3 regions of the Ensifer sp. ENS07 genome follow, and region 3 is predicted to be linked to each of the others. Evidence: riboswitches for the same ligand, from Rfam matches in the RefSeq annotation. Region 3 holds a riboswitch; each other region holds the start of a gene.
What was found. Region 3 has a riboswitch for cobalamin ahead of cobU (bifunctional adenosylcobinamide kinase/adenosylcobinamide-phosphate guanylyltransferase). Riboswitches for the same ligand answer to the same signal wherever they lie in the genome.
Positions count from the first base shown of each region.

Region 1 (6,257 bases), 170 kb from region 3:
CTCGTGCGGGAACTCGCGCCCGATCTCGAGGTCGACGGCGAAATGCACGGCGATGCGGCGATCTCGGAAGCGTTGCGCCAGCGCGTCATGCCGGACAGCAGCCTGTCGAGCGAAGCCAATCTGCTGGTTTTCCCCAATCTCGATGCCGCCAACATCACGCTCGGTGTCGTCAAGACCATGACCGACAGCCTGCATGTCGGCCCGATCCTGCTCGGCTCGGCGCTTCCGGCCCATATCCTGTCGCCGTCCGTCACCTCACGCGGCGTCGTCAACATGGCGGCTCTGGCGGTGGTCGAAGCCAGCCATCCGGGTTGAGATGGCAACGCGGAGATCGCCACCGGTCTTCGCTGCATTCGGGCGCCATGCCGGCGCCGGCAAAACCGTATCCGGATGTCGCGCCTGCTTCAGGCGCGGCATCGCTGGTTTTGCAGATCACCCGCGAATCAGCCCCTGTCACGCGGCCGATCGACGACCACAATCAAGGCGTGCGCAATTGGTCTTATACACCAATCGGGAAAGTTTGCGCTGGACAAAAGGTGAACCTCTAACCATGCTGGGGCCTCGGACGAGATTCGGTGTTGTGGCATGACTGAGCAGCAGGCTGTCCTCGACATGCTGGAAATCCTGGAATGTGGCGGCTGCGTCGAGCCCGCTCATTTCTTCACATTGATGCGTCGAACCTTCCGCATTGCCCATCTTCTCTATCTCGAAGCGGAGCCCTATGCGGACGAGCTCAAGGTTTGCCGGCTGCATCACACCTTCGGCGCCTACGCTGCCGAGATCTACCATGCCCGCAGCCTTCACCGGATCGATCCGATCCTGAAGCTGGCGCTTGGCGGCGTGCGGCCGGTGGAATGGACGATGGCGCGGCATCGCTTCCCGGAATGCGAACCGTTGTTCCAGGCAGCCCAGGAAATCGGCATATCCACTGAGGGCGTCGCCTTGCCATTGCCCTCGCCCGCCGGGCGCATGGCGTTGCTCGCAATCAACGTCAACATGACAGCCGGCGAATGGACGACCTATCGCCGCCATCACCTGCGCGATTTCCAGCTGGCCGCCAATCTCTTCCATGCCGCCATGCTGGAGCACGGCGCCATGGCCGGCAGCATTTCGACCCGAGAGATGCGGTTGACCGGCCGCGAGACCGAGGTCCTGACCTGGGCCGCCGCCGGCAAGAGCTATTGGGAAATCGCCACGATCCTCGGCATTTCCGAGCGCACCGTGCGCTTCTTCATGACCAATGCGCGACGCAAGCTGAATGTCGTTTCCAACACTCAGGCTGTGGCACAGGCCGTACGACACGCTCTGATACCCTCCGTTTGACACCCGACAATACGCCTCCACCGAAACCCCTCGAAATCTAGTGGCAAATATCGCGCATTTGAACTGTCGCTAGCGACAGTTACGCAACCGCCGCGAGCCTGACAGCATCGCCCCATCCCCAAACTCGGATGGAGAAAACGATGATCAGGATCCTGAACGGAAAGACCCGCGCACAACACCCGGCGGCCGTCGACGACATGTTCCGGTTGCGCAAGCGCGTCTTCCACGACTTCCTGAAATGGGACGTGCAGACCGAAGGCGACTGGGAAATCGACAACTACGACCAGGCAAACCCGCTCTACGTCCTGTCCTATGCGCCCGATACCGGCCGGCTGCGCGGCGCGCTTCGCCTCCTGCCGACACTCGGCCCAAACATGCTGGACGATACCTTCCCGATCCTGCTCGGCGATAATCCGGAAATCCGCAGCGCTTCGGTCTGGGAATCCAGCCGCTTCTGCATCGAGCCCGAGATCTCGCAGGACCGCGCCTCGAACCAGGTGACGGTCGCGGCCGCCGAACTGATGTGCGGCGTCGGCGAGCTGGGCCTTGCTTCCGGCATCAGCCACATCGTCACGGTGACGGATGTGTTCCTGGAGCGCATGTTCCGGCGCATGGGATGCCCGGGCGAGCGTATCGCCGAACCGCATCGCATCGGCTCCGTTTTCGCGGTTGCCGTCGCCTGGGAAGTAACGCCGGATCTGCTCACGCGGATGAAGGCGGTCGCTGCCATCGAAGGTACCGTGCTCGAACGTCCGATGTCGCTGGAAACCGCCCGCGCCGCCTAAGCGCATCAGTCGATCTGCGCTGTTAACGCAAACCGTCGCTTGTCGTTGCACGATCACCGACAAGCTCTATGATGGAGGCGAAACAGGAATGCCGCTGGCAGCCACCCGCAGAAGGTCGGCGCCGACCTGGCAACAGGAAGAGACTTTCGCCCGTGTTCACGCGCATGAAACACGTCGCTGCGGCCCTTGTGCCTCTGGTTCTGATCGGTGCCGGTCCGTCACTGGCATCGACGGCCTGCGACCGACTGAACGCGCGGCTCGCGCAACTGCCTGACTACGTCGCCAGCAATGCCGATGCGCGCGACTACGCAAGCGCGATCTCGCGGCAGAATATCGAGCTGCGGCGAGCAAAGAACGACCGCCGCCGCGCGGGTTGCAGTGGCGGCAACGCCATTGGCTTCGACGGCGGCGACCCCGACACTTGCTACGGCCTCAACAGCCTGATCGCCGAGATGGAAGACAATCTGCGCATGCTGAAGTCCGAGCGCGAGCAGATCGTCGCCGGCGGCAGCGACGACAGCCGGCGACGCATCCTCGCCGCGCTGGAGATCAACGGTTGCTATGGCGACCGCGAGGAGTTCGCAAGCGTGGAACCGGACGTGCCGGAAAGCCACCGCAACATCGTTGCCGACCTGCCGCCGGAAGACGCCTACGGCCCGATGCTCGGCCGAGGCGAAGACGGCTACGCGCCGCAGGAGCGCTACTATAGCGGCACGCTCAGAACCATGTGCGTGCGCACCTGCGACGGCGCCTTTTTCCCGGTTTCTTCGGATGCGACGCCGGCCGATTTCCCGCGCGACGAGCAGGCCTGTCGGGCGCGCTGCCCGGGGGCTGAGACCGAGCTCTATTTTCACGACCTCAACACGGAAGAGAGCGACAAGATGGTCTCGGCCGTGACCGGCCGTCCCTATACCGAAATGCCCAACGCCTTTGCCTATCGCACCCGCGCCGTCGGAAAACCCGGCCAGTGCGGCTGCCAGATACCCCAGACCGCCTCGACCACACCGAAGGCAAACGGAACGAAGATCGGTGACGACCAGTCGTCGATCATCGTCATCGAGACCAAGAAGCCGGAAGCGGCGAGCAATACCGCCAAGGCGCCGGCCGAAGAGCGGCCTTACGATCCGTCGAAGAACAAGGTTCGCGTCGTCGGCCCGACCTACCTGCCGCAGGAAGAAACCGCCATCGACCTCAAGCATCCGAAGGGACCGGCCTATCAGCCGGTCCAGAATTGATCGGACGAGGCCTTACGCCTTCTCCTTGCTGCGTCCCCATCCGTCTTCGAAAACCAGCTCGTCGAGCGGCAGGCGCTGGCGCCAGCCCTTCACGGCGAGTTCCGGCTGCTGATAGAGGCGATCGACATAGCCGAGGCAGAGCCAGGCAACGATCTCGATATGATCTGGGATGCCGAGAATCGCCTTGATCTCGGCCTCGTGGAAAATGCTCACCCAGCCGACGCCCACCCCTTCGGCCCGCGCCGCAAGCCAGAGGTTTTGCACGGCGCAGACGGTGGAATAGACGTCCATCTGCGGATTGTGGGTGCGCCCGAGTACGACGGCACCGCCGCGCGTGCGGTCGCAGGTGACACAGATGCTGAGCGGCGCCTTGCGGATGCCTTCCAGCTTCAGCGCACGGTACTTGGCCTGTTGTTCCGCCTCGAACATCAGCGCGGCCTCGTCATTGGCGCGGCGAAACGCCTGCCAGACGCGCTCACGCGTTTCTTCCGCCCGCACCAGCACGAAGTTCCACGGCTGCATGAAGCCCACGGACGGGGCGCTGTGCGCAGCGGCCAGCAGGCGCCCGATCAGATCATCCGGCAATGGCGCGGGCAGGAATTCATCGCGCACGTCGCGACGTGTCTCGATGGCACGGTAGACGGCCTCCCGCTCTGGCAGCGAAAAGGCGCCGGCAGCCGCAAGGCCGCCCTTCGGTTCAGTCAGCATCGTTCGATCCCCAACAATGCGAAAACCTCCCGCCGTCCACGCGGGGTTCGGTCTATCTCGCCAGGCCGGTCTTCTGACTTCGGTTCAACCGATCACCTCGCCTTCCCAGATCGATTGAAGATCCAGTGGCAAAACCTTGAATCAACTCAAGGCTCTCTTAGAGGCGATCGTCCCCGTCACAGCGTTGGGCACGTTCCGGAATGACACCGGATTCCCGATTCTCCCGCTTTCGCGGACACCTGACGACGGCACTAAGTGCACAGCCGTTTGAGAAAGACAAGCGCGCCAACCCGGTCGAGACATGGCGCGCCACTTTCCGCCGGCTACTGTCGAGCTTAGTCGTTTGCCTCCGCCTCAAAGCGGAGCGACCGGATGCGGCGAGTCGTCATAGGCGCCCCAGACCGACTGATCGAAGCAAATCACCGATCCGGTTATCAGCCCGGACTCGGCCGACGACAGATAGGCGCAGGCCCGCGCCACTTCAGCCGGATCGACGAGCCGACCGAAAGGCTGGTCGGCCGCCACCTTTTCGAGCCAATCGGCAGCCGCGCCATGAAACTCGCGCTGGATGCGGTCTTCGCCTTCGGACGCCATCCAGCCGATATTCAGCCCGTTGACGCGAATGCGGTTGCGAAGAAGCGCATAGGCCGTGTTTTTGGTCAGCGTTTCGAGCGCGCCTTTCGACGAACAATAGGCGGCAATGAACGGCTGGCCGGCCATCGCCGACATCGAGCCGATGTTGACGATCGTGCCCTCGGTCTTCTCCCGCCGCATGATCTTCACCGCCTCCTGCATCAGGAAGAACGGCGCGCGCACATTGGTCGCGAACATGCGGTCGAAGAGTTCGGGCGTGGTGTCGAGGATCGTGCCACGGTCGGTGATAGCTGCGGCGTTGACCAGCGCATCGACCCGTCCGAATTCCGCGTCGCAAGCGGCGACCACCTTGCGGGCGTCCTCTACTTTTTCCAGATCGGCCTCGACATAGACGACTTTCGCGCCGCTTGCCTTGCCGATCTGCTCGGCCTTCGCCCGCCCCTTGGCGGCGTTGCGGCCGCAGATGACGATGCCTTCAGCGCCGCGCTCGGCGAAAAGGCCAGCAATCGTCGCGCCCAGTCCCTGCGTACCACCGGTGACGATGGCGATCTTGCCTTGCAATTGTCCACTCATCGAATTCCTCCCTCGGAAATGATCGTTTGAAACGGCTGCGGCTCCCGGCTGAAACACACCGGGAGCCTGTCAAATTGTAACTCGCTCGTCAGCTCAGCTTGCGCTTCGCCTGCGCCTCCAGCACCGAGAGAAACTCTTGTTCGCCCGTCCCCGCAGTGAGAGCCTCGCGCATCAACTGCGCCTGCGTCTTCGGCGCCAACCCGCCGAGTGGCGGATCCCGGTCGAGATTGGTGGGGAACGAATAGCCCTCGGCACAGGAGGAGATCGCGTTGGCCGCTTCCGCCTGCGTCAGCGTCCCGCCCGCCAGCAAGGCCCGCAAGGCCGGATAGAGCGTCGCGCTCATGGTCAGTCGGTCAACGGTTTCCATTGCGCGACCGAAGGCCGAAGACACCTGCAGCAGGTTGGCCACGCGGCGGATATCCCGGGAGTGGTTGGTGCCGGCGGCATGGAAGAGCGCCGGGTTGAAGAAGACAACGTCGCCCTTTTCAAGGGGAAGCTGCACGTGGTGTGCGTCGAAATAGGCGCGGAATTCCGGCCGGTTGAGCGCCAGATAGCCCGGCACATAGGTTTGGCTATAGGGCAAGAACAGCGTCGGTCCGCTTTCGAGCGGCATGTCGCAATGGGCAACCGCCCCCTGCAGCGTCAGCACCGGTGAAAGCTTGTGCACATGCGCCGGATACTGCTCGATCACGGCCGCGGTCTGGAAGCCGAGGTGATAATCCCGGTGCGCCGATTGCGCCGCACCGCCAGGATTGACGCGATTGACCTGCGCCGTCATCTGGTAGTTCGGCCCGAGCCAAGCCTCGCTGACGAGCGCTATGACGGCATTGCCGTAATAGGAGGCGAAATTCTCCGGCGCGTTCAGGCAGTGCTTTTCCAGCGAGTTCCAGATGCGGTCATTGGCGCCGGGTTTGGCGAAGTGATCGCCGCCGCCGCTGTTGCTGCGATGTTGCTCTTCGATGATAGCGTCAAAGACCCCGCTTGCGACGTCGATTGCTGTCGTATCGGCAAAGGCGCGCTTGAAAACCGCCACGCCAGG
Region 1 is NZ_JACVBE010000002.1:185,325-191,581, forward strand. Features, by position in the region: gene IB277_RS07970 (NADP-dependent malic enzyme) at 1-315, shown strand, start outside; gene IB277_RS07975 (LuxR family transcriptional regulator) at 586-1,323, shown strand; gene IB277_RS07980 (acyl-homoserine-lactone synthase) at 1,464-2,108, shown strand; gene IB277_RS07985 (DUF2865 domain-containing protein) at 2,273-3,343, shown strand; gene bluB (5,6-dimethylbenzimidazole synthase) at 3,356-4,051, opposite strand; cobalamin riboswitch at 4,097-4,309, opposite strand; gene IB277_RS07995 (SDR family oxidoreductase) at 4,406-5,218, opposite strand; gene IB277_RS08000 (phytanoyl-CoA dioxygenase family protein) at 5,307-6,257, opposite strand, start outside.
Region 1: it holds a riboswitch for cobalamin, as region 3 does, so the genes downstream of both, bluB (5,6-dimethylbenzimidazole synthase) here and cobU (bifunctional adenosylcobinamide kinase/adenosylcobinamide-phosphate guanylyltransferase) in region 3, are expected to answer to the same signal.

Region 2 (6,257 bases), on a different contig from region 3:
TGGCGACCGCCGAGCGCCTGAAATACACCTCTGGCGTCAAACAAGTCATTTCAAAACTGATAGAAGAGCCTTCCGAGGACTTCGTACGCCTTGTTGCTGGTTCTGTCTACGAGGGCCGGATTACCGCGCAGGTTAAAAAGATGTTGACGGGAGTCGTGCGAACCGCATTCCGAGATGTGATCATGGTCCCGGTCAAGAACCGCCTTTCGAGCGCACTCGCGGACACGGAGGAAGTCATCGAAAAAATTGACGAGCCCGTTGAGGAGGAACCCGAAGTCGTGACGACAGAGGAGGAGCGCGAGGGATACATGATTGTGAAGGCGATCGTGCGCGATACGATCTCGTCGAAACGAGTGGTGATGCGCGACCAGAAATCCTATTGTGGCATTCTTATCGACAATAACAATCGAAAGCCGCTCGCGAGGCTACATTTCAACCGCTCGGTCAAATACATCGGGCTCTTTGACGGTGAGTCCGAGGAACGGTTGATTATCGACTCGCTTGACCAAATTTACGATCACAGCGACCGCTTGCGGGTTACGGCGAAAAAGTATTTCGCAGAATAGTCTGCCACCGCACGTGTCGACATAGGAGGCAGTCTGTCCGCCGCCTCTTTGCCCTTTGCCTTTTCGTAAGTCAGAATGAAGCCGACAATCCGGCGAAAGCAGTCAGACCGGGCGACGACTTGAAGCCATAGACTTCCCGGTAGTCTCGGTCGAACAGATTGTCGACGCGACCAAACATTTCCAAGGTGTCGTTGATTTTCAGGCTGCCGCCGACGTTCAAAAGCGAATAGCCAGCCATCGTCACCCGCGGGGGTACAGCGGTCGCAAAAACCGTGTCGACAGTCCTGCCATTGAATACTGCCTCGGCGAAGACCCTCGCGCGGTCGTCATAAAAAACGTAGTCCGCTTTGACCGAACCGATGTGGCGGGGGCGACGGGCTTCAGCGAGACGCGGCCCGGTGGCGGCTGTCTGTTCGGTCGCGTCGGTGTACGTATAAGATGCGGTCATCGTGACGCCGTTGAAGAAATCGAAGGTCGCCGAAACCTCCATGCCTTGGCGGAGGCTTTCGCCGTCGCGGTTGATCGGCCGCGCGATGAAATCCGCGTCGTAGACAGTGGCGATCTCGTTCTCCAGATTTTGGTTGAAGTAGGTAAGGTCTACTACGAGGCCCCCCTCATTGAAGCTTTTCTCAACCCCGATGTCGTATCCGAGGCTCCGTTCCGGCTGCAAATTTGGATTACCGATGAATCCTCCGGGAAAATAGCCGAACTGTTCATAGAACGTCGGGTTGGTAACGCCGGTTCCGACTGAGGCATGAAGCCGCATGTCGCTGCTCGGGATTTGCCACGCCGCGCTTGCAGTCCAGGTTCCCGTATCACTGAAACCGCTGTTCCAGTCCTGCCTCGCACCGAAGTTTAGGTGGACTTGATCAAAGAACTCTACCCGATACTCGCCAATAAGGGATTGCGCGTCCCGTCGAAAAGTCTCCTCCAAATGGGAGGGTGAAAACCTTTCGAATTGCCATGCGTAACCGCCGGTCACTTGTTGGATCACCTGGTCCGTATCGTCGAAACGATAGGACGCTTGATAGCTGCCCCTATAACGGTTTCCGTCGTCCGAACTGTTTCCGTATTCGTCGGAGTGCCTGGATTGATAGATATCGGTGCCCGAGAAAAGGATCTTCTGTGCCAGCGCGTCGTCCAGGGACGAATTGGTGATCCCAACCGACCCGAAGAGTTCCTGGTTCTTGGTGTAGTCGTCCGCGTCGTAGGTCATCGCGGTGTCCCAGTCTTGCGGGTCACTCTCGCTGCGACGATTTACGCCCCGAACCGTGCCCTCCATAGTCGTATCCGGCGAGAGATCGATTGTGAACTTGCCGTTTAACGTACCATTCCTGCCGCCGTCCTCTTCGTCACCCGCACCCGAAATGTTGAAGCCGTCCGTGTGCATAACGGTGCCGGATAGCCAATAGTCATAGGTGTCACGGCCCCCGCCGGCGGAGATTGTCGATGTGACCGAAGCGTTGCTGCCGATTTCCGTGCGCGCAGTAGACCGAACGGAATCGCGCTCGCCGCGCTTGGTGACGATGTTGATCACGCCTGACATGGCATTAGCCCCCCAGAACGCGCTTTGCGGCCCGCGCAGAATTTCGATGCGTTTTATGTCGTCGGTAACCAGGCCTCCGAAGTCGAATTCACCCTGCCCAACGTCGTTGGCGACCACGCCATCAATGATCACCAGCAGTTGATTGCCCTCCGCGCCGCGCACACGTACCTGCGTTAAGCCACCTGAGGAGCCCGTGCGAGATACTGCAAATCCCGGCACAAGGCGTAGCGCATCCGCGACATAGCGGACCTGATGCTTCTCCATCTCCTCCCCCGAGATCACGGTGACGGCACGCCCGGATTTCTCGAGCTCCACGGGAGTCAATCCGTCCGTAACGACAATCGCTTCGAGCTCTGTCGGCTCGTCCGCCTGGTTAGCATCCCGAGCAAAGCTCGGCTCCCATGCGGCGATGAGGAGCATCGCAGCTCCGGTCAGAAAAATCCTCATAATCTCCCTTCAGGCAGGGCCTGACCTGCACGGCTTTCCTCCGCAGAAAAGAAGTGACAATGGTAACAACCGTTCCCATCGACCGTCCTTCAACACGGCAACATCTTCGACAATGTCACCGCTACGGGCGGCCGCGCTCGGACACTCCCCGTATCCTTGCATGGGTGACCAACACAGGCAGGTCTCCTGACTTCCGCGTCCCCGCCAGTCTCGCCCTTCCCGCTTGACGCAGTGGGCTGATGAGACAAGCTCGGCGGTTACAGTTGCGGGGGCAGCCGTGGGATTGACATCGACTATGCCTCACCACGTTCCCTTTTCATCCGTCATGCGGAACCTGTGCCGTAGCCGACCAATAAAGTCGGCGACGAGTCGCGACAAGAGTGTATGGCTAGTTTTTCCATACGTGCACGCTCTTTAAGCATACATTCCTGCGCATACATCTTGCAATTTGCCGCGTCTTCGATATAGGATCGGCTGCGCCCGGAAAGTTTGTTGCTCCTTGCGAGAACGCGGACCAACACCCTCACGCGACGAGGCACGATATTCCTCTCCTGCGTAGGCTGGGCGCCGTCGTTAACCGTGTCGCTAGATACTGACCGGTTGGAAAACCAGAAACCGGCGAAATCTGCTTGGCCGACGGGCAACGGATCAACCACAATTGCGATCACACCATGAACCTCGACCTTCTCGATACCTTCCTGGACTTGCTTGAGACAGGCAATTTCCGGCGCACATCAGAGCGACTTGAAACAACGCAGCCGGCCGTAAGTGGCCGCATTAAGACACTAGAGCGAGCCGTGGGCGCCCAACTATTTCACCGCGGGCGAGCGGGTGCAGTTCCGACTTCGGCCGGTATCAGGTTCGAGAAACACGCTCGCGCCATCAAAGCGGGCTGGGCGCATGCGCAGCACGATATCGGAGGCCTGGAACACTATGATGGCCCTCTACGCATCTCAGGGCCGCTAAGCTCGATAGGGACGCTCGTTCTGGACTGGATCGAGGAGTTGCACATCATCAACGAACGACTGGAATTGGTACTGCATTCTGGCCACTCGTCCACCGTCATGGCGGATCTCTCCGGTGGCAGGATTGATATCGGCATTGTATTTTCGCCCAAATGCTTGCCGGACCTTAGCATCGAGGAGACCGGCGTCGAAAAATTTCAGATGGTGTCGACGGAGTTCGACAGGCTTTCCGATGTGACTTCGAGAAGTTATATCCGCGCTAGATACACGACATATTTCGAGCGGATGCACACCGAGCTGCTACCGGGGCTCACTCGATCTGCTATCGCCGTGGATCACGAGGACCATGCAATCGGCATTCTGAAACGGCGTGGTGGAACTACGTATCTCCCGCACCAGACCGTCGAAACCTTGTCCGGGTCCGGCATGTCAGTGCGTCTTGTAGAAGGCGCGCCGGAGATTAAGCAGCCGGTTTACGTCGTGACGCAGAGACACCGCAGACACGAGTCACTTATTGACACAGCTGTCGATGCGCTCAAAAGCGTTACGCCGAGAGAAGGCTTATGAGCCGGTCCTGCTGAAGGCCAACTCTCCCATCCGTCGCGTCATGGGATGGCCGGTTATACCATTCGACTGCGTTCCTGGCAGGAAGATCCGGGCGGAGTGGGGCTGGTCGACCGCATCGGTAAAAGCCAAAGCACCTACGATGAGAAGCTGAGCAATTATTATTACAACGACAAAACCCGCAGACGATCCGGCTTTATTTTCTTTTGGATATCTGCGCATTGTCATCACCTAGTCTTACTAAGACTAAATGATAACTCAGCTGCGAAGTTTCATAATCTATACATCAGTTTGCATCGACAGGAATTTACGGAAGATTGCGCACGCTGTTCTTACGCCTTTCGCAAAAGGGCCAGCAGGTGTAGCCGGGTACGCTGCGTAACACCGCGTCTTATTGACCCGAAAGCGCAGCTTGCAATTCAACGGCATCCAGCTCCCGCTCCCAACGGGCGATGACAATAGTCGCCACCGCATTGCCGATGAGATTTGTCAGCGCGCGGCATTCCGACATAAAACGGTCTACTCCCAGTATCAATGCCATGCCGGCCACGGGGACTGAGGGAACTACGGAGAGCGTTGCAGCCAGAGTGATGAACCCCGCACCGCTCACCCCGGCGGCACCTTTCGAACTCAACATGGCCACCAGGAAAAGCATGATCTGATCCCCCAGGCTCAGTGGAGTATCAGTCGCTTGCGCGATGAACAGCGCCGCAAGTGTCATGTAGATATTGGTCCCATCCAAGTTGAAGGAATAACCTGTGGGCACCACGAGACCGACGATCGGGCGCGCACAACCAGCCTTCTCCAACTTGGCCATCAAGCCGGGCAAGGCGGCTTCGGACGATGATGTTCCGAGAACGAGAAGCAACTCTTCTTTGAGATAAACAATAAGCTTGAAGATGGAGAATCGGTTGAAATGCGCGACGGCGCCAAGGACGAGAACAACGAAAAGCAATGCGGCTAAATAGAAGGTTCCCACCAGAAAGGCCAGATTCCCAAGGGCGGAGATCCCATACTTCCCAATGGTGAACGCCATAGCGCCGAAGGCACCGATTGGGGCGAGCCTCATCAACATTGACGTCATCCGAAAGATCGGCGCCGTCAGGGCGTGCAGCAGATCAAGAACAGCATGCCCCTTTTGTCCTACGGCTCCGAGCGCAAGTCCAAACAAGATGGAGATGAACAATACCTGGAGGATATCACCTTGAGCGAAAGCTGCGACAATCGTGTCAGGAACGATGTTCATCAAGAAACCAACGATTGTCATCTCGTGGGTTTTGACGGTGTAAGCCGCGATCGACCGCTCATCGAGCGAGCTTGGGTCGATGTGCATGCCACCTCCCGGCTGCAACACGTTCGCAATCAATAGCCCCATCACAAGAGCCAGGATGGAGAAAGTCAAAAAATAGACGAATGCTTTGACTGCCACACGGCCAAGCTTCTGCGTGTCCGACATGTCAGCGATGCCTGTGGTGACAGTCAAGAAAATGACCGGCGTGATAACCAGCTTGACGAGTTTGATAAAGAGGTCCCCAAGGAATTTCAAACTACTGCCGAGCTCGGCATCGAGGTACCCGAGCAATATACCCGCCACTATCGCGATTAAAACCTGTGTATAGAGGTGGCCAAAAACACGAGGCCGCTGGTCCGCGGCGATATCTACAGTAGGCATCATCATCAGTGTCAGCTCTCGGTATCATGGAGACCTTTAGCGATCTGCATGACTTTTAAGGGGCTTTCATCAAAGCGTGAAACCCCCGCCGATGATACCAATCTTTTGTATAGTCGACCGCCCGTTGACCTCCCGCTACGATCTTAAACCGGCTCGTTGCTCACATTTTTTGAACCCGTGCGGTTGGGCTAGTTGGCGCGTCTTCTGCGTCCTTCAGTGCCCATCTGATCGCCTTGACTGGTAACGCAAGTTACCGTAAGAGGCCTTGGTAACAAACATTACCGGAGGGCGTCGTGGCGCAACTCAAAAAGAGACAAGTGATCGGCCTCCTACTTTGCCTCGGCTCAGCGGCAGTCGGAGCTGGAGGGTGGGCCTGGGCTCGCTCGTCGGGCGCAACATCGACTGACAACGCTTATCTTCGCGGAGACCTCACCTCGCTTGCACCGAAGGTCTCGGGCTACATCACCGCGGTACAAGTCAAGGACAACGAAACCGTC
Region 2 is NZ_JACVBE010000003.1:365,925-372,181, reverse strand. Features, by position in the region: gene IB277_RS38035 (hypothetical protein) at 1-566, shown strand, start outside; gene IB277_RS14330 (TonB-dependent siderophore receptor) at 637-2,532, opposite strand; cobalamin riboswitch at 2,718-2,912, opposite strand; gene IB277_RS14325 (LysR family transcriptional regulator) at 3,231-4,091, shown strand; gene IB277_RS14320 (dicarboxylate/amino acid:cation symporter) at 4,480-5,766, opposite strand; gene IB277_RS14315 (HlyD family secretion protein) at 6,054-6,257, shown strand, end outside.
Region 2: it holds a riboswitch for cobalamin, as region 3 does, so the genes downstream of both, IB277_RS14330 (TonB-dependent siderophore receptor) here and cobU (bifunctional adenosylcobinamide kinase/adenosylcobinamide-phosphate guanylyltransferase) in region 3, are expected to answer to the same signal.

Region 3 (6,257 bases):
GCGCATCGATCAGCGCCTCCACCGGCCGTGTCTCGCCACTCTGCACGAGCGCGCGGTAAAAGCAGATCCCAACCGTCGGGGGTTCGAATCCCTCCCTCGCTACCATCCGTCCCTGAACAAGGGACTGCCATTCGCTGACGCCGATCACGCCAGCACCCGGCCACCAGATGCCGGCCTTCAACAGGGGCTTTGCCGGCTGCGGCTTCTCCGCACCCGTGACCAGTGCGGCCGCATAGTCGAGAAACAGCCCGGCATTGTCCGAGCCGCCTTCGGTGAAGTAAGCCCAAAGGCGCTGGCGGTCGTCGGCTGCGACGGTGGAGAAAGGCTCCAGCCCCGGATCCGGCTTGTCGTCACCCGGCAGAACCGCGATCTCGAAACGATGGGTGACGGCAGCCGCATGCAGGGCTTCCAGCAGATAACGGAAATAGCTGGCGCCACCGAGCGGCCGGACGACGATCAGCTTGGCGTGACGCGCCGTGCGCTCGACGTAAGTGTCGACCGACATCGGGTGCATCAGGCTCATCAGGCTGGCGATGCGCAGGCTCAAGCCTCCGTCGCGTCGGCCGTGAGCCGCGGCGATCGAGGAGAGCTCGGTGTCGGCGGCCGATAGGAAAAGGATATCGGCCGGCGTTTGCCCAAGGTCGATCGCCTCGTTGCCGTCGGCGATCGTTCCTTTCTGGGCGAGAAGCAGATGCATTCGTCTTGTCCGTTGGGGCAATTCCGAACGAAAACGCTAAAAGCGTTCTCCATCCGGAACTGCATCATTTCAATGCGTTAGATCATTTCATTCAAAGAACGATCTACACGAGCGCGGTGATCGCAGCGCGCACCGCCGCCTCGTCCATGTCGTGCAGGCCGATGACGACGAGGCGCGTACCGCGCTTTTCGCCAGCGCCCCAGGCGCGGTCGTAATATTGGTCGATGCGGGCGCCGACCGCCTGGATCAGGAGGCGCATCGGCTTGCCGGGCACGTCTGCAAAACCCTTGAGGCGCAGAACGTCGTGCTCCGCGATTACGCCCTTCAGGCGATCGATGAAGGCGGCCGGATCGGCGATCGAACCGAGCTCGACGACGAAGCTGTCGAACTCGTCGTGATCGTGCTCCTCACCTGCCTCGTGCTCCATCTCGTGATGCGACTTGCGGTTGGCGATATCGCTTTCCGTGCCGACACCGAGGCCAAGCAGGATGGCAGCGGCGACTTCGCCGTTCTTCGCCTCGATCATCGTCGGCTTGCGGCTGGTGCGCGAAGACACCTCGTCGCGCACGGCCTTGAGGCCGGAGGCATCGATCAGATCGGTCTTGTTGAGAACGATGAGATCGGCAGCCGTCAGTTGATCCTCGAACAGCTCCTCGATCGGGCTTTCGTGATCGAGATTGTCGTCCTCGACGCGCAGCGCATCGACCTTGTCGTGGTCGTCGGCAAAGCGGCCAGCGGCAACGGCGGCGCTGTCGACCACGGTGACGACGCCATCGACGGTCACTTCGCTGCGGATATCCGGCCAGTTGAAAGCGGCGATCAGCGGCTGCGGCAGGGCAAGGCCCGAGGTTTCGACGATGATGTGGTCAGGGCGGTTTTCACGCTCGAGCAGCTTCGTCATGGTCGGGATGAAATCGTCAGCCACGGTGCAGCAGATGCAGCCATTGGTAAGCTCGATGATGTCGTCCTCGGTGCAGGCCTCGGCACCGCAGCCCTTCAAGACATCGCCGTCGACGCCGAGATCGCCGAACTCGTTGATGATCAGCGCGATGCGCTTGCCGTCGGCGTTCTGCAGCAGGTTGCGGATCATCGTCGTCTTGCCGGCGCCGAGGAAGCCGGTGATGACGGTCGCCGGGATCTTGCCCTGGTTGGCTCTCGCAGTGGTCATGGATCAACCCTTCATTTTCAGCGGCAAACCGGCCGCGACAAAGTAAACTTCAGCGGATTTCTCCGCAACGATCTGGTGAAGCCGGCCGGCATGGTCGCGAAACTCGCGGGCCATGCGGTTCTCGGGCACGATGCCGAGGCCGACCTCATTGGAAACAAAGACGAGGCGCGCCCGCGCCTCAGGCAGATACGCAACAAGGGCGGCGAACTCCGCCGTCATGTCGCGCTCTTCCAGCATGAGATTGGTTACCCATAGCGTCAGGCAGTCGATCAGGACCACATGGCTGGGATCATCGATGCGTCTGAGGATGCCGACGAGATCGAGCGGCTCCTCATGCGTCGTCCAGCCCTCGCCGCGGCGCGTCCGGTGATGGTCGATGCGCTCGCGCATTTCGTCGTCCCAGGCGCGGCCCGTGGCGACATAATGCATGGTGAAGCCGGACGCTTCGACGAGCCTCTCGGAAAAGCTGGACTTGCCGGAACGGGCGCCGCCAAGGACCAGCACGGGCCCGGCGCTGAGACTGCTCATCGTGGCTGCCTCAACATTCCCAAATCAGCCGTCGGTGGCAAAAGCCATCGGACGCGCCACGGGCGCGTTCTTGAAAACATCTGCGAGCCAAAACAACCTCCGTGATGGCGTTGGAGACAAAAGTCCCCTCGGGCGGAATGCCCATGCCGGATGGCAGGTCTCCTGGCTCACGGCGTCACGGGCCGAACATCGCCTCGCCCTTAAAGGGCAAGGTTCCGATGTCAGGGCCCGAGCGGCCCGCCTCACCTTCCCGGCGTCTTTCCGGTGCCACAGCGAACCTTTGCGCGTCGTCTCCGACGCATGGGTGCTGTGAGGGACATCGTGAAAGGCGGACGATTCGTAGAAGAAGAGGCGTCCAAACCCGGCTGATCACGATGCCACGCCAGTGGCTTTTCCGGCTTGATCCCCGACCTGCCCCGATTGCCCGTGCAACCGGCCGACAGCCCGGCACCAAACCCGATGGCGAACCCTGACCGTTCTACAGTCGCGGGGTCGGCTGCGATAAGGATGCCCGATTTGGGTCCATCCGTCACATTCCCAATTATCCCCCCAGATCGCCACGACAAGGGGGAACCATCCAACACCTGATGATTAGGAAGCGGGCAGCCCAAAGTCAATCGACGCATGCGACGCCTCCCCGGCCGAGTTGCGCCACGCGACGATTTGTCGGGCGTCAGGCACGACGGCGGTGTGAGCGGAACCGATGTCGAAACCTAATGCTATGGATAGCAACCTGCTGCTAACACGTGTGTCAAAGTGCCGGGGGCGAATCTCGCCAGAAAAGGAACTTTTCGAGTGGATACCGACCTGCGCCGCGTCGTCCTCATCGTCTCCCTGTTGAACCTCGGCTATTTCGGGGTCGAACTCCTTGTCGCGCTTTCCATCGGCTCGGCGTCCCTCATGGCCGACAGCGTCGACTTGCTCGAAGACGCCTCCGTCAACATGCTGATTTTCTTTGCTCTGGCCTGGACGACGCGAACCCGCGCGCGAGTCGGCCTGGCGATGGCGTTCATTCTGCTGGTACCGGCGCTGGCCTTCCTTTGGACGGCCTGGGCGAAGTTCATGGATCCGGTCCCGCCAGAGCCCTTTGCCCTGTCCCTGACCGGACTTGGGGCGCTGGTGGTCAACCTCTTCTGCGCCTATCTGCTCGTCGCCTACCGTCACACGAGCGGCAGCCTCACGCTGGCAGCATTTCTCTCGGCCCGCAACGATGCCTTCGCCAATGTGGCCATCATCGCCGCGGGTCTGGCGACAGCCTACCTGTGGCAGTCGGCCTGGCCGGACCTGATTGTCGGCTTGGGGATTGCCCTGATGAACCTGGATGCCGCGCGGGAAGTCTGGGAAGCCGCAAGCGAGGAGCACGATGTCGCAGCGTAGTTCCCCCGGGGACCTGCTGGCTGACCCTTGCCGCGTCCCTAGTGCCTGAGCAACTCGTCCAGCCAGCGACGATCGAGCACAGCCTCCAGCTCGTTCGCGACATCGTCGAGCGCCGCATCGACCGATTGGCGGTAGTTGTTGGCGCCGCCTTCGATGCCGAAACTCTTGAGCAGCGCGCCGCGATAGGCGTCGCTGGTGAAGAGCCCATGCAGGTAGGTGCCCATCACGCGGCCATCGGCCGAAAGGGCGCCGTCGGCGCGATTGTCGATGCGCACCGACGGCCGGCCACAGTCCGCACCTTGCGTCTTGCCAAGATGGATTTCGTAGCCTTCGAGCGCCACATCATGCTCCAGCGACCAGGCGCGGCTGTTGCGCACCGTCTTTTCCGGCGCCATCTCGGTCTCGACCTCGAGCAGCCCGAGACCCTCGACCGCACGTTCGCCGCCCTCGATGCCGAGCGGATCGGTGACGCGCCGGCCGAGCATCTGGTAGCCGCCGCAGATGCCGATGACCCGGCCGCCCCGGCGCACATGACGTTCGAGGTCACGGTCCCACCCTTGCGCACGGAAATCGATGAGGTCGCCGATGGTCGACTTCGACCCGGGAATGACGACGAGGCCAGCGTCTGCCGGAATGGGACTGCCAGGCCGCACGAAGACGAGATCAATCTCCGGTTCGGCGGCGAGCGGATCGAGGTCGTCGAAATTGGCGATGCGCGACAGCACCGGGACGGCAACCTTCAGCGCCCGCCCCTCGCCGCGCGTCAGCTTCTCCAGTACGACGGAATCTTCGGCAGGCAGGCGTGCCGCCGCCTTCAACCACGGCACGACGCCGAAGCAGGGCCAGCCGGTGTAGCCGCCGATGGCGGCAATGCCGTCGTCGAACAGCGTGACGTCGCCGCGGAACTTGTTGATGAGATAGCCGGTCACCATGCGCCGGTCTTCCTCGGGCAGGATCGCATGCGTGCCGACCAGCGAGGCGATCACCCCGCCGCGGTCGATGTCGCCGACCAGCACGACCGGCACGTCGGCCCGTGTCGCAAAGCCCATATTGGCGATGTCGCCGGGCCTGAGGTTGATTTCGGCCGGCGAGCCGGCGCCTTCGACCACCACGAGATCGGCACCGGCCGATATTTGTTCGAAACTCTCCATGACGGCGCCCAGCAGCTTGGGCTTGAGCGCCTGATATTCCCGCCCCCTAGCCTGCCCGGCGACCTTGCCCTGAACGACGATCTGGCTGCCCACGTCCGACTGCGGCTTCAGGAGCACCGGGTTCATGTGCACCGACGACGACACGCGCGCGGCCAGCGCCTGCAGCCATTGCGCGCGGCCGATCTCGCCGCCGTCGTCGGAAACGGCGGCGTTGTTCGACATGTTCTGCGGCTTGAACGGCCGGACCTTCAGGCCCTGATTGGCGGCAAGCCGGCAGAGCCCCGCCACCAATACCGATTTTCCGACATCCGAGCCGGTTCCCTGCAACATGATCCTGCGTGTCATGCGGCCATCGGTAACACTGAAACGGGCAGCGGCAAAGGTCTGTTTCGACACGATTTCGCCGCAATTGACAAAGCCCTTTCACGCATTGTTTCGCGCTTTCGCAAGGCTTGTCGAAAATGTCGCGGCCGATAGCCAGAATGCGACATGGCGTGGCGAGTTTGGCATTCAATTTTTTGCAGCGCACTCCTATATCAGCGGCATAGCAACACGCCCCGGAGGATAGGCCTCCGGCCTCTCAAGGTTCATGTCCATGCTGTATATTTTCAGCAAGCCCAATTTCGTTCAGATCGCCTGGAACTCGAAGGTTCCGTCCAGCCAGTCGCGCGTACGCAACCTCGTCGTCGACGCGCCCTTCGGCCCGCTCGGCGTCATCCGCACGTCGAACGTCGGCTAACGCCAGCGATCGGGGCGGAAGCCCCTTCGAGCTCTCCTCCCAGAGCCTCCTCCACCGCCCCTCCGGGGCGGTTTTTTTATGTCCGGCATTGGCCCTGAAATGCGAAGGCCGCATCAACCTCTTCAAGAGGGATGCGGCCGCCAAAAAACGCCTGGTCACTTCGGAAAAACACACCGAAGGTTCGCTCAAAGTCCGGGACGCACAAACCTGATCCGGACCGGCGGCAGTCCCCCGCCGCGAGAAGAACAATTAGCTGGACATCGTTACCGGATGGTTAGTGAGGATTTAACCAAAGATGAATTCCGGACTTTTTTGTAAATTTTTCGCGACATGCGCGCCATTTGGCGTGACGCAATCACGACAGGAAACGTCAGGATCTCGACAGGGTTCTGAGGTCCGTGGCGCCCAGCGCCATTTTTTGCGGCAAGAATTGTCGCTATTGCTTAAATTCGGGGTCTCTCACGCACAAAATACGCGCTTCGGCGATGTCGCAGACAGAACGCACGAGACCCCGTCCTTCCCGGTCAACCGATTGAAGAGGTTGATTTCTCAGCGAGAAACCTTAGGCTTGGTTTGCGGTATAAGAGGAGATTGGCT
Region 3 is NZ_JACVBE010000002.1:354,035-360,291, forward strand. Features, by position in the region: gene cobN (cobaltochelatase subunit CobN) at 1-697, opposite strand, end outside; gene cobW (cobalamin biosynthesis protein CobW) at 801-1,865, opposite strand; gene cobU (bifunctional adenosylcobinamide kinase/adenosylcobinamide-phosphate guanylyltransferase) at 1,869-2,393, opposite strand; cobalamin riboswitch at 2,528-2,986, opposite strand; gene IB277_RS08785 (cation transporter) at 3,189-3,770, shown strand; gene IB277_RS08790 (cobyric acid synthase) at 3,809-5,266, opposite strand; gene IB277_RS08795 (hypothetical protein) at 5,517-5,660, shown strand.